Regions from separate parts of the Streptomyces sp. NPDC014764 genome, predicted to be linked through region 1. Evidence: riboswitches for the same ligand, from Rfam matches in the RefSeq annotation. Region 1 holds a riboswitch; each other region holds the start of a gene.
The links. A riboswitch is a leader RNA that binds a small molecule or an ion and turns the genes downstream of it on or off. The one in region 1 is predicted to bind cyclic di-AMP.
Positions count from the first base shown of each region.

Region 2: another riboswitch for cyclic di-AMP. It lies ahead of ACF1AG_RS21580 (transglycosylase family protein); the one in region 1 lies ahead of ACF1AG_RS19200 (C40 family peptidase).
Region 3: another riboswitch for cyclic di-AMP. It lies ahead of ACF1AG_RS30110 (M23 family metallopeptidase); the one in region 1 lies ahead of ACF1AG_RS19200 (C40 family peptidase).

Region 1 is NZ_JBIBXY010000007.1:101,626-104,887, forward strand. Features, by position in the region: gene ACF1AG_RS19190 (helix-turn-helix transcriptional regulator) at 1-426, opposite strand, end outside; gene ACF1AG_RS19195 (ATP-binding protein) at 639-1,127, shown strand; gene ACF1AG_RS19200 (C40 family peptidase) at 1,308-1,781, opposite strand; cyclic di-AMP (ydaO/yuaA leader) riboswitch at 1,785-1,994, opposite strand; gene ACF1AG_RS19205 (hypothetical protein) at 2,329-2,634, opposite strand; gene ACF1AG_RS19210 (ATP-dependent Clp protease proteolytic subunit) at 2,642-3,247, opposite strand.
Region 2 is NZ_JBIBXY010000008.1:136,490-139,751, forward strand. Features, by position in the region: gene ACF1AG_RS21570 (cytochrome P450) at 1-483, shown strand, start outside; gene ACF1AG_RS21575 (transglycosylase family protein) at 676-1,620, shown strand; cyclic di-AMP (ydaO/yuaA leader) riboswitch at 1,840-2,008, shown strand; gene ACF1AG_RS21580 (transglycosylase family protein) at 2,013-2,714, shown strand; gene eno (phosphopyruvate hydratase) at 2,983-3,262, shown strand, end outside.
Region 3 is NZ_JBIBXY010000019.1:95,875-99,136, forward strand. Features, by position in the region: gene ACF1AG_RS30100 (dihydrofolate reductase family protein) at 1-620, shown strand, start outside; tRNA gene ACF1AG_RS30105 (tRNA-Met) at 685-758, shown strand; cyclic di-AMP (ydaO/yuaA leader) riboswitch at 1,086-1,243, shown strand; gene ACF1AG_RS30110 (M23 family metallopeptidase) at 1,256-2,275, shown strand; gene ACF1AG_RS30115 (PrsW family intramembrane metalloprotease) at 2,381-3,262, opposite strand, start outside.

The DNA of each region.
Region 1 (3,262 bases):
GCCCTCCAGGGCCGCCTCCGTCACCGCCCGTGCGTACTCGGGCGTCTGCAGCAGTCCCGGGACCACCGTGGTCTCCAGGGTGCGCATCGCGCCGGCCTGCGACTCCAGACTGATGAAGTCCCGGTACGTCGGGGGCAGTACACCACGGTACGCGTGCCACCAGTGGTGCCGTCCGTCGCCGTCGCCGGTGCCCGACAGCACCAGCAGCAACTCCCGCAACTGCGGGTCGTCCACGCCGTAGACGTCGAGGAGTAACCGTACGTCGGCCGGTTTCGTGCCGCTCGTGCCCGTCTCGATCCGGCTCACCTTCGACTGGTGCCAGCCCGCCAGCCGGGCCGCGTCGCCGCTCGTGAGTCCGGCCGCGGTGCGCAGCGCGCGCAGTTCGGCGCCCAGTTTCCTGCGGCGCACCGCGGGACCGTGCTGCATGGGCCTCTCCTTACTCCTTCCGGGCCGCCCGGATACGGTCTCCCGTCGCAGAGTTCACCGCTTTGAGCGACAGATATATGCATATCTTGGTGGATCGCCGCGCGGCACCCTGCGGTGATGGCAGTCTGGCGACGAAGCACCAGTGCGGGACCGTACTCGAACCAGCCGCTCCGTGTCGGACTGCGGTCCCGTGGGAAAGGGACGACGTCGCCATGGCAGATCACCTGGAAGCATCCGTCACTCTGCCGAGCGATCCAGCCTCGGTCTCCGCCGCGCGGGCCCATGTGGCCGGTGCGCTGGCGGAATGGGGGCTGCCACCGGACGCCGAACTCTGCGACACCGTCCGGCTGATCGTCTCCGAGCTGGCGACCAACGCGGTGCAGCACACCTTCGGCCAGTCGCCCACGTTCACGGTGGACGTCGTCCTGGTCCGCGACGAGCGGGTGCACATCGGGGTGACGGACGGCCACCCGCGGTTCCCCAAGCGGCTTCCCGCGGCGGTCCAGCAGGACAACGGGCGCGGTCTGGTCATCATCCGCTGGCTCACCGCGGAGTGCGGCGGCCGGCTGAGAATCCGGCCCACCCGTGAGGGAGGCAAGACGGTCGCCGTCGAACTCCCGTGGCCCGGCGCCGCCACCGTCCGGCCCGTCACCGCCCAGCCCGCGGAGACGGTCGCCGTAGCGTCGCAGCAGGAGCCGTGACGTCGCGTCACGGTCCGTACGGGCGTCGGAGGCCGTGACGGACGGCGTGCGGGGCCCGGGGCGGTCGTCGTCCTGAGGGCGACCCCGCCGGGCCCCTGCGGGACGCCACGCGGGCCAGGGCCCGCATGGCCGGTCGCGGCCCGGCAGCGGCGCTCCCGCGGGCGCCACCGCCCCCGCCCGTCACTTCACGCGGCCGTACCAGACGCTGTTGGTCCAGATCTTCTGCAGCCGCACCACGTCGCCGGTCTTCGGGGCGTGCCAGATCTTGTTCTTCCCGGCGTAGATACCGACGTGGTACACGTAGTTGCCCGAGTGGAAGAAGACCAGGTCCCCGGCCTTACGGCTGCTCTTGGAGATGTGGCGCGTCTTGTTGTACTGCTGCGCGGCCGTGCGGGGGAGCTTCTTCCCCGCCTTCTTGAACGAGTACAGCGTCAGGCCCGAGCAGTCGAACCGGTTCGGTCCGGTCGCCCCCCACGCGTACGGCGCCCCCTTCTTGGACGCCGCGACCTTCAGGGCCTTGCTGCCCACGGTCGCCGCGGCGGCCTCCCCGGCCGCTCCTGGTACCACGATCGAGCCGCCGACGGCGGCGAGGGTGAGGGCCGAGGCCGTGCCGGCCCGGGCCATGAGAGACGGGACACGATTGAGCGCACTCATGCGCAACCCTTCGTCAGCCGCCTGTGAAGGATGACCTGTCGGATTCGGGCTGGCGAAGTAGCCCGGCCGCTGACGCGGCTTCACCCCAAGGGCTGCTCGGGACGCGCACTGTGCGCGTACCGGCGACCCGTCGTGCTTGGGTCCTCCACTCCTGCCGATCCACTCCTGTCGACCGGTCATCCGTGCGGCGGCAGGACTCGGCGTCCGCCCGGATCGCCCCGCCGCGGCGGCGGGGTCTTGTCGTCAGTCAGGGATCTTGACCCATGGCGCGAGCGATTTCCCAACGGAACGGGTGGTTTGTGTTGTTACTCACCACTCACCCGTTCGGGTGGACAGCTGTCCGTTCGAGTCGCCGTCAAGAGGGCGTGTGAGGCCAGGACCAGGGGTGGGACGGTCAATTCCGCCCCTCGGCGGGCGCGGGTGCGCAAGTTCGACGGCATGAAAAAAGGAGGTTCGTCTACGCCGGACGGGGGTAAGCCGTTCGGTCCGTTTCAACTCGTCGCGGGGTGTGCCGTCGAGCGGGCCCTTCGCGCCGGGCCCGCTCACGTCAACGCCCCGTCTGCGGCGGCAGCGTGACCCTGGCCGTGCGCCGCTCGCCGTCCAGCACCCGCAGGGCGCGTGCCAGGGTCGCGGCGTGCAGCTCGCTCTCGCCACGCCGGTGCATCAGGGTCAGCGCGTCGCGCAGCGCGACCGCCTTGCCCACCAGCGCCTGGGCCGCGCGCAGGCTCCGATAGGTGTCGCCGCCCTGGGCCGGGTTGACCCGGCCGAGCAGGTCGACGACCTCCAGGTAACGGTCGATCAGCTCGGCCTCCGCCCGGGTCAGCGCGGGCAGCGGCGGCAGTTCGGGCAGCATCGTCTGCTCACCTCCCGCCGGTCGCCGTACGGGCACTGCGGTGGTGCGGCACGATCCGGTCGGCGATGCCGTGGTCCACGGCGGCCTGCGCGTCCAGGACGAGGTCCCGCTCCAGGTCGGCCCGCACCCGGTCCACGGGCCGGCCGGTGTGCCGGGCCAGCATCTCCTCCGTACGCACCCTGATCCGGGCCAGCTCGTCGGCCCGGACCGCCAGGTCGCTCGCGCTGCCCTCCACCGGCTCGTGAAGGGCGGGCTGACGGAGCACCAGCCGGGAGCCGGGCAGGACGTACCGCTTCCCCGGCGTGCCGGCGGCCAGCAGCAGCACCGCCGTCCCCTCCGCGCGGCCCAGGCAGACCGTCTCGACGTCACAGGTGACGTACGTCAGGACGTCGTACAACGCGGACATGGCGTGGAAGGGGCCGCCGGAGGAGTTCACGTACAGCGAGATGTCGCGGTTCGGGGCGTGGTGCTCGAGGTGCATGAGCCGGGCCGTCACGTCGTTCACCGCGGTCTCGTCGATCCGCGTGCCCAGGACGACGATCCGCTCCTCCAGCAGCCGGTCGTACGGGTCGGAGGTCCGGTGCCCCGAGGGGCGGACGGGCGGTCGCGTCATGGTGCCCTCCTGTCT
Region 2 (3,262 bases), on a different contig from region 1:
CTCCTCACCCACCCCGAGCAGCGGGAGCGTCTGCAGCGGGCGCTGGCCGAGGGGGACCACGGGCTGCTGGAGACCGGCGTGGAGGAACTGCTGCGCCACGACGGCCCGGTGGAGATGGCGACCTGGCGGTTCGCCACGGAGCCGGTCGTCATCGGCGGGCAGCGGATCGAGACCGGCGACCCGGTGCTCGTCGTGCTGGCCGCGGCCGACCGGGACCCGGAGCGGTTCGCCGACCCGGACACCCTGGACCTGGGCCGGCGCGACAACCAGCACCTGGGGTACGGGCACGGCATCCACTACTGCCTGGGCGCCCCGCTCGCGCGCCTGGAGGGACAGACCGCGCTCGCCACGCTTCTGACGCGCCTTCCGGACCTCCGGCTCGCCGCCGATCCGGCCGAACTGCGCTGGCGCGGCGGCCTCATCATGCGGGGACTCCGCACGCTTCCGGTGGAATTCTCCCCTCCGCGTTCAGGGCAGACCTGACCTTCCTGTCCGTGCCCGGGGGCCGGTGTGCGGAAACCTGAGGCATGCTCAACTCTGTGATCTTCATGTGATCTGCACGGCATGAACTTGTGACAAGTGATCGACTGCCTATACGTTCACCCATCAAGTACGGCGCGCGGCACGGTTCTGCTCGCCCGTACCGGTCTTTGTTGCCGAGTGAAAGGCTTCCGCATGCTCTCCGGGAACGGCCGACACCGTCGCCCCCGCCAGGCTCCGGCTCTGCTCGTCGCCGCCGGGGTGACCGGATCCGCGATCGCGATCCCGCTCCTCGGGGCGGGCGCCGCCAGTGCGGCGGACGGTGAGACCTGGGACCGGGTCGCGGAGTGCGAGAGCGGCGGCTCCTGGAGCCAGAACACCGGTAACGGCTACTACGGCGGCCTGCAGTTGACCCAGGAGGACTGGGAGAACCACGGCGGCCTGGAGTTCGCGCCCAGCGCCGACGCGGCCAGCCGCAACCAGCAGATCACCGTGGCCGAGAGAATCCTCGCCGACCAGGGTGTCGGCAAGTGGCGCGCCTGCGGCCTGCTCACGGGGCTGAACCAGGACACCGCGTCCCCGGACGTCGACCCGGGCGTGCCGACCGGCACGGACGACGACGACACCCGGACCGGCGGGACGACCACCCCGTCCGGTACGCCGGAAACAGGTGATACTTCCTCTTCCGCCTCCTCGTCGGACCGGTCGGGTTCATCCGATTCATCCCGTGAGACGAAGAGTGACGCGAACCCTGGAGCCTCCCCGTCCGCCTCCGCCACCCCCGAAGGTGACGAGTCGGACAAGTCCGGGCAGAGCGCCGGTTCTTCGACCGCCGCCGAGTCCGAGAGCAACGGCTCGGGCCGCCATCGCGGCCCCAGCGCGCAGGAGGGCGGGACCGCCGGCGCCGGGACCCCGTCGTCCGGCCGGCACGCCTCACCTCCCACGGGCACGCCCGCGGGTATCGCCGACGACCGCTACACCGTCCAGGACGGCGACAGTCTGACTTCCATCGCCGACTCCCTTGCCCTGACCGGCGGATGGACGGCGCTCTACGTCGAGAACCAGCGGGTCATCGGCGACGACCCGAACCTCATCCTGCCCGGTCAGCGACTTCTGGTGGACGGTGGGACCGCCGAATAGCGGCCGGAGAGGGGCGGTCGAAGGCGCCCGGGAGCGGCGGCAGTTGACGGAGCGATAAGGGCTGAATGTCCGTAATAAGGACTGTGAGAGATAGGTCTCAGAGGCCCTGATCATCTTTGATATTCCGCCGATCGCGTGCTTACGGTCGTGACCGCTCGCCATCGCGGGCCCCGGCTGCCGCCACGCCGAATCCTGCCAGTGGCAGCACGGGAACAGTCGTCGCGTCATGCGCCGTAGGCAGGAGCGGGGGACCCAGGTAAGTGCCGCGACCGGACGGTTGACGTCCGGTACGGCTCGGGGTGAAGCCGCGTCCCGGGAGGGACGTGGCCGGGCAACTCAACCGGCCCGAACCCGACAGCTCACCTCGTAGGCGTCGGTGAGGGGATCCATCCATGCTGTTTTCCGGCAAGGGCAAGCACCGTCGTCCGTCCAAGGCCACTCGCGCCATCGCCATCGCCGGTGTCGCCGGCGCCGCCGTCGCCGGCCCGCTGATGGCGTCCGGCACCGCCTCCGCGGCCACCGCGTCCGAGTGGGACGCCGTCGCCCAGTGCGAGTCCGGCGGCAACTGGTCCATCAACACCGGCAACGGCTACTACGGCGGTCTGCAGTTCTCCGCCTCCACCTGGGCCGGCTACGGCGGCACCCAGTACGCCGCCACCGCCGACCAGGCCACCAAGGCCCAGCAGATCGAGATCGCCGAGAAGGTCCTCGCGGGCCAGGGCAAGGGCGCCTGGCCGGTCTGCGGCACCGGCCTGTCCAACGCCTCCTACGACGGCGGCTCCGCCGAGGGCTCCTCGCAGGAGTCCGGCTCCGCCGAGTCGCGTGAGAGCGAGCAGAAGGCCTCCCGCTCCGCCGAGCGCCCGGCCGCGCCGAAGGCCGAGAAGAAGGCCGAGAAGAAGACCGTCACCACCCCGACCGGCAAGAAGGTCGAGAAGGGTGACGGCGAGTACAAGGTCGTCAAGGGCGACACCCTCAGCTCCATCGCCGCCGAGCACGACGTCAAGGGCGGCTGGGCCAAGCTGTTCGAGCTGAACGACGACATCGTCGACGACGCCGACCTCATCTACCCGGGCCAGCAGCTGCACCTGAAGTAAGGGCAGACCGCCAGGTCCCTCCCCGTTCCCACGGGCTCCCCGCCCCGGTGCGTTTCTTCCCCCGTACGCACCGGGGCGGGGTCATGTCCGGACGCATTACGGTCACGGTTTGCCCAACGGGCTTTGTTCCGCTCGGAAACAATTTACTCTCGGTTCTGTCCATGAGGCGGGCGGCGAGATGGCCGATCGCCCGGAGCCGGTTAGGCTCGGACCCGCAGGGCCCCCGCGGCCCCGCTCACCCGCGTCACATCCCAAGAAGGAGATGCTCGTGCCGTCCATCGACGTCGTCGTAGCCCGGGAAATCCTGGACTCCCGAGGCAATCCCACGGTCGAGGTCGAGGTCGGCCTCGACGACGGCAGCACGGGTCGTGCCGCCGTCCCGTCCGGCGCCTCCACCGGCGCCTTCGAGGCCGTCGAACTCCGTGACGGCGACGCCGGCCGTTACCTGGGCAAGGGCGTCGAGAAGGCCGTGCTGGCCGTCATCGAGCAGATCGGCCCGGAGCTCGTCGGCTACGACGCCACCGAGCAGCGCCTGATCGACCAGGCGA
Region 3 (3,262 bases), on a different contig from region 1:
TCCAACTCGTCCTCGCCCCGTTGTTCGTCGGCGACCCGGACGCCCCCCGCCTGTTCGGCCCCGGTCCCTACCAGGGCGGCCGGCTGCGCCTTGTCGAGACCCGCCCCGTCGGCGACGTCGTCCTGATGCGCTACGAGCCCACCGCGCCGGGCACCGGCGCGCTGCCGTCCGCCGCCGACCGCCACTGGCTCGCCCTCGCCTGCGACCTGGCCGGACAGTGTCCGCCCTCCGGGACCGCGTTCAGCGTCGGTGCGGTCGTGGTCGCCGCCGACGGCACCGAGCTGGCGCGGGGCCACTCCCGGGAGGGTGACGACCCGGTGGTGCACGCGGAGGAGGCCGCGCTCGCCAAGGCCGACCCCACCGACCCGCGGCTGGCCGGCGCCACCGTCTACTCCAGCCTGGAGCCGTGCGCCCGCCGCGCGTCCCGTCCTGCGCCCTGCGCGCGGCTGATCCTGGACGCGGGGGTGCGCCGGGTGGTTACGGCCTGGCGGGAGCCGGACACCTTCGTGACGGACGCCGACGGCAGCGCCGTACTGGCGGACGGGGGCGCCACGGTGCTGGTGCTGCCGGAGTTCGAGCAGCGTGCGAAGGCGCCGAACGCGCACCTGCTGGGCGGCTGATCGCGCCCGCCGGGGAAGCGATGTGCACCGGACCCCGTGGATGCCGTACACTCGTGTTTACCGACGCGGGGTGGAGCAGCTCGGTAGCTCGCTGGGCTCATAACCCAGAGGTCGCAGGTTCAAATCCTGTCCCCGCTACTGAAGGCCGAGGGCCGGAATCCGAAAGGGTTCCGGCCCTCGGTGTTTCTCCATGGCGGTGCTCGTCGCCCTCCTCTTCACGCGCCCTCCACCCCGCCTTTCACGCACAGTGAGCGAACGGCGTCGCAGCGCATAACAACTGACGAACCGTCAGGTTCGGCCGGTCGTCCGAGGCGCGGTCAACTCGCCCGTTTTCGCCCGCTCGTGGCGCTTAAGTCCACGCGAAAACCGTTAACGATCAAGAGGAACGGCTTGGAATCCGGCCCCCGCGTCTATTAACGTTCGATAACGCAGCGCGGTCGTCCCAGCCGTCACAGAAGTCGGCTCCGTGCGCATGCGCCGAATCCCGCAAGGGAACCGGGGAACCACCACCATGGGGTGAATCGGGCGGATACCGCCGTGGAAACACGGTTCGTATACGCGCGTAGGAGACCTTCCCGCTCCGAACCCGTCAGCTAACCCGGTAGGCGAAGACGGAAGGAAAGGAGCGCGCCCACGTGGCGTCCAACCCGCCTGCCCCCGAGGCCCCGTTCAAGCCGAACGACACCTTCGCGTACGGCGCCCCCGGCGTCGAAGAGGGCCCCTTCGAGGAGTGGAACCCCACCGCGGAGTCCGTGCGGCCCGTGCGTGGCCGGCACCGCGTCGCCAAGCAGCGCGGAGGCGGACTCGCCCGCAGCTCCACCGTCCTCGGCGTCGGCGTCATAGCCGCTGTCGGCGCCGGCGGCATGGCCAGCGCCCAGACCGGCAAGCCGCCCGTCTCCATCTCCATGCCCGACCTTCCCAACGTGGGTTCCCTCATCTCCGACGAGGAAACGCCCAAGGGATCCAGCACCCCCCTCAGCGACATCGGCAGGATGGCCGCCGCCGACACCGGCGCCGAGGAGGGCGCCGACGCCGGTGAGGCGCTGCGCGCCCGCATCATGGCCCAGGTCGAGCAGCAGCAGGGCCAGGCGCAGAGCAAGGCGCAGGCCGCCGCCCTCGCCGCCGCCGAGAAGGAGGCCGCCGAGGCCGCCGCCAAGGCCGAGAAGGAGGCCAAGGAGAAGGCCGAGGCCGCCAAGAAGAAGGCGGAGGAGGAGGCCGCGAAGAAGGCCGAGGCCGAGCGCCTCGCCGAGCTGGCCAAGCAGTACGCGCTCCCGACCTCCTCGTACACCATCACCTCGACCTTCGGTCAGGCGGGCGCCTACTGGTCCTCCGGCTACCACACCGGCCTCGACTTCGCCGCGCCCACCGGCACCCTGATCAAGGCGGTCCACACCGGCACGATCACCTCCGCCGGCTGGGACGGCTCGTACGGCTACAAGACCGTGCTCACGCTCGACGACGGCACCGAGGTCTGGTACGCCCACCAGTCGTCGATCAACGTCAGCGTCGGCCAGAAGGTCGCCACCGGCGACGTGATCGGCCGTGTCGGCGCGACCGGCAACGTGACCGGCGCCCACCTCCACCTCGAGGTTCACACCGGCTCCGGCAGTGTCGACCCGGCCGCCTGGCTGGCCGGCAAGGGCCTCAGCATCTGAGCCACCACGGAGGCCGGCTCCCGGCCTCCGACGCCGTGAACGCCGGCAGCCCCGACGACGACCCCCCGACGTCAGGGCTGCCGGTTCCGCATGTCCGAGGCCTTTTCAGCGCCGGTAGGGGTTCTCCCCGTACGCCGGATACGTCGGCTGCCCCTGCGGCGGCCACACCGCCGGGACGGGCCCGTACGCCCAACCCGCGCCGTACGGCAGCCGGGGCGCCGTGAGCCGGGCCGCGTGCTCCAGCGCCGGACGGGCCGCCGCGCGCCGGTGCCACAGCTCCAGGAGCAGCTCCCGCTCCCGCGTCACGAAGTCCGCCCCCGCCTTCCCCGCACGGCCCCGGTGGCGCAGGAACGCCAGCTGCGTCGCGTACGCCTCGTACTGGGCGACCGCCCGCGCGGCCGGTCTGCCGCCGTGCTCGCGGGCGAACTTCCGGGCGAGGCGCCGGGCCCGCATCGAGCCCAGCGCGAACGGCTCCGACGGGCGCAGCCAGCCCGCCACCGCGTACGCGGGCAGCTCCGCGCGCACGGTCCGCAGCTCCCGCTGCCGTGTCCACACCACCAGCCAGGTCAGCAGCCCGAAGGTCGGCATCATGAACGCCCCGTACACCGCGATGAAGCCGAACTGGCCGAGCGTGGCGGAGCCGTTCCACAGGGCGTGCATGCCCATGGCGAGGAGCAGCCCGGCGAGGGGCAGGAGGACGCGCCGCACCCGCTGGCGGTCGGCGGCCAGCGCGGCCGCGCCGAACCCGATGCCGGTGAGCACGGTGAACAGGGGATGCGCGAAGGGCGACATGACGATACGCACGAAGAAGGTCGCCGCGGTGACCGAGGCGATGCCGCTGCCGCCGGTGAGCTGGTCGGTGCCGAAGGCGTTGCCCAGGTAGAGGACGTTCTCGGTGAACGCGAAACCGGTCGCGGTGAATCCGGCCGCCACCACACCGTCGAGGATCCCGTGGAAGTCGCGTCTGCGGAACAGGAAAAGCAGCAG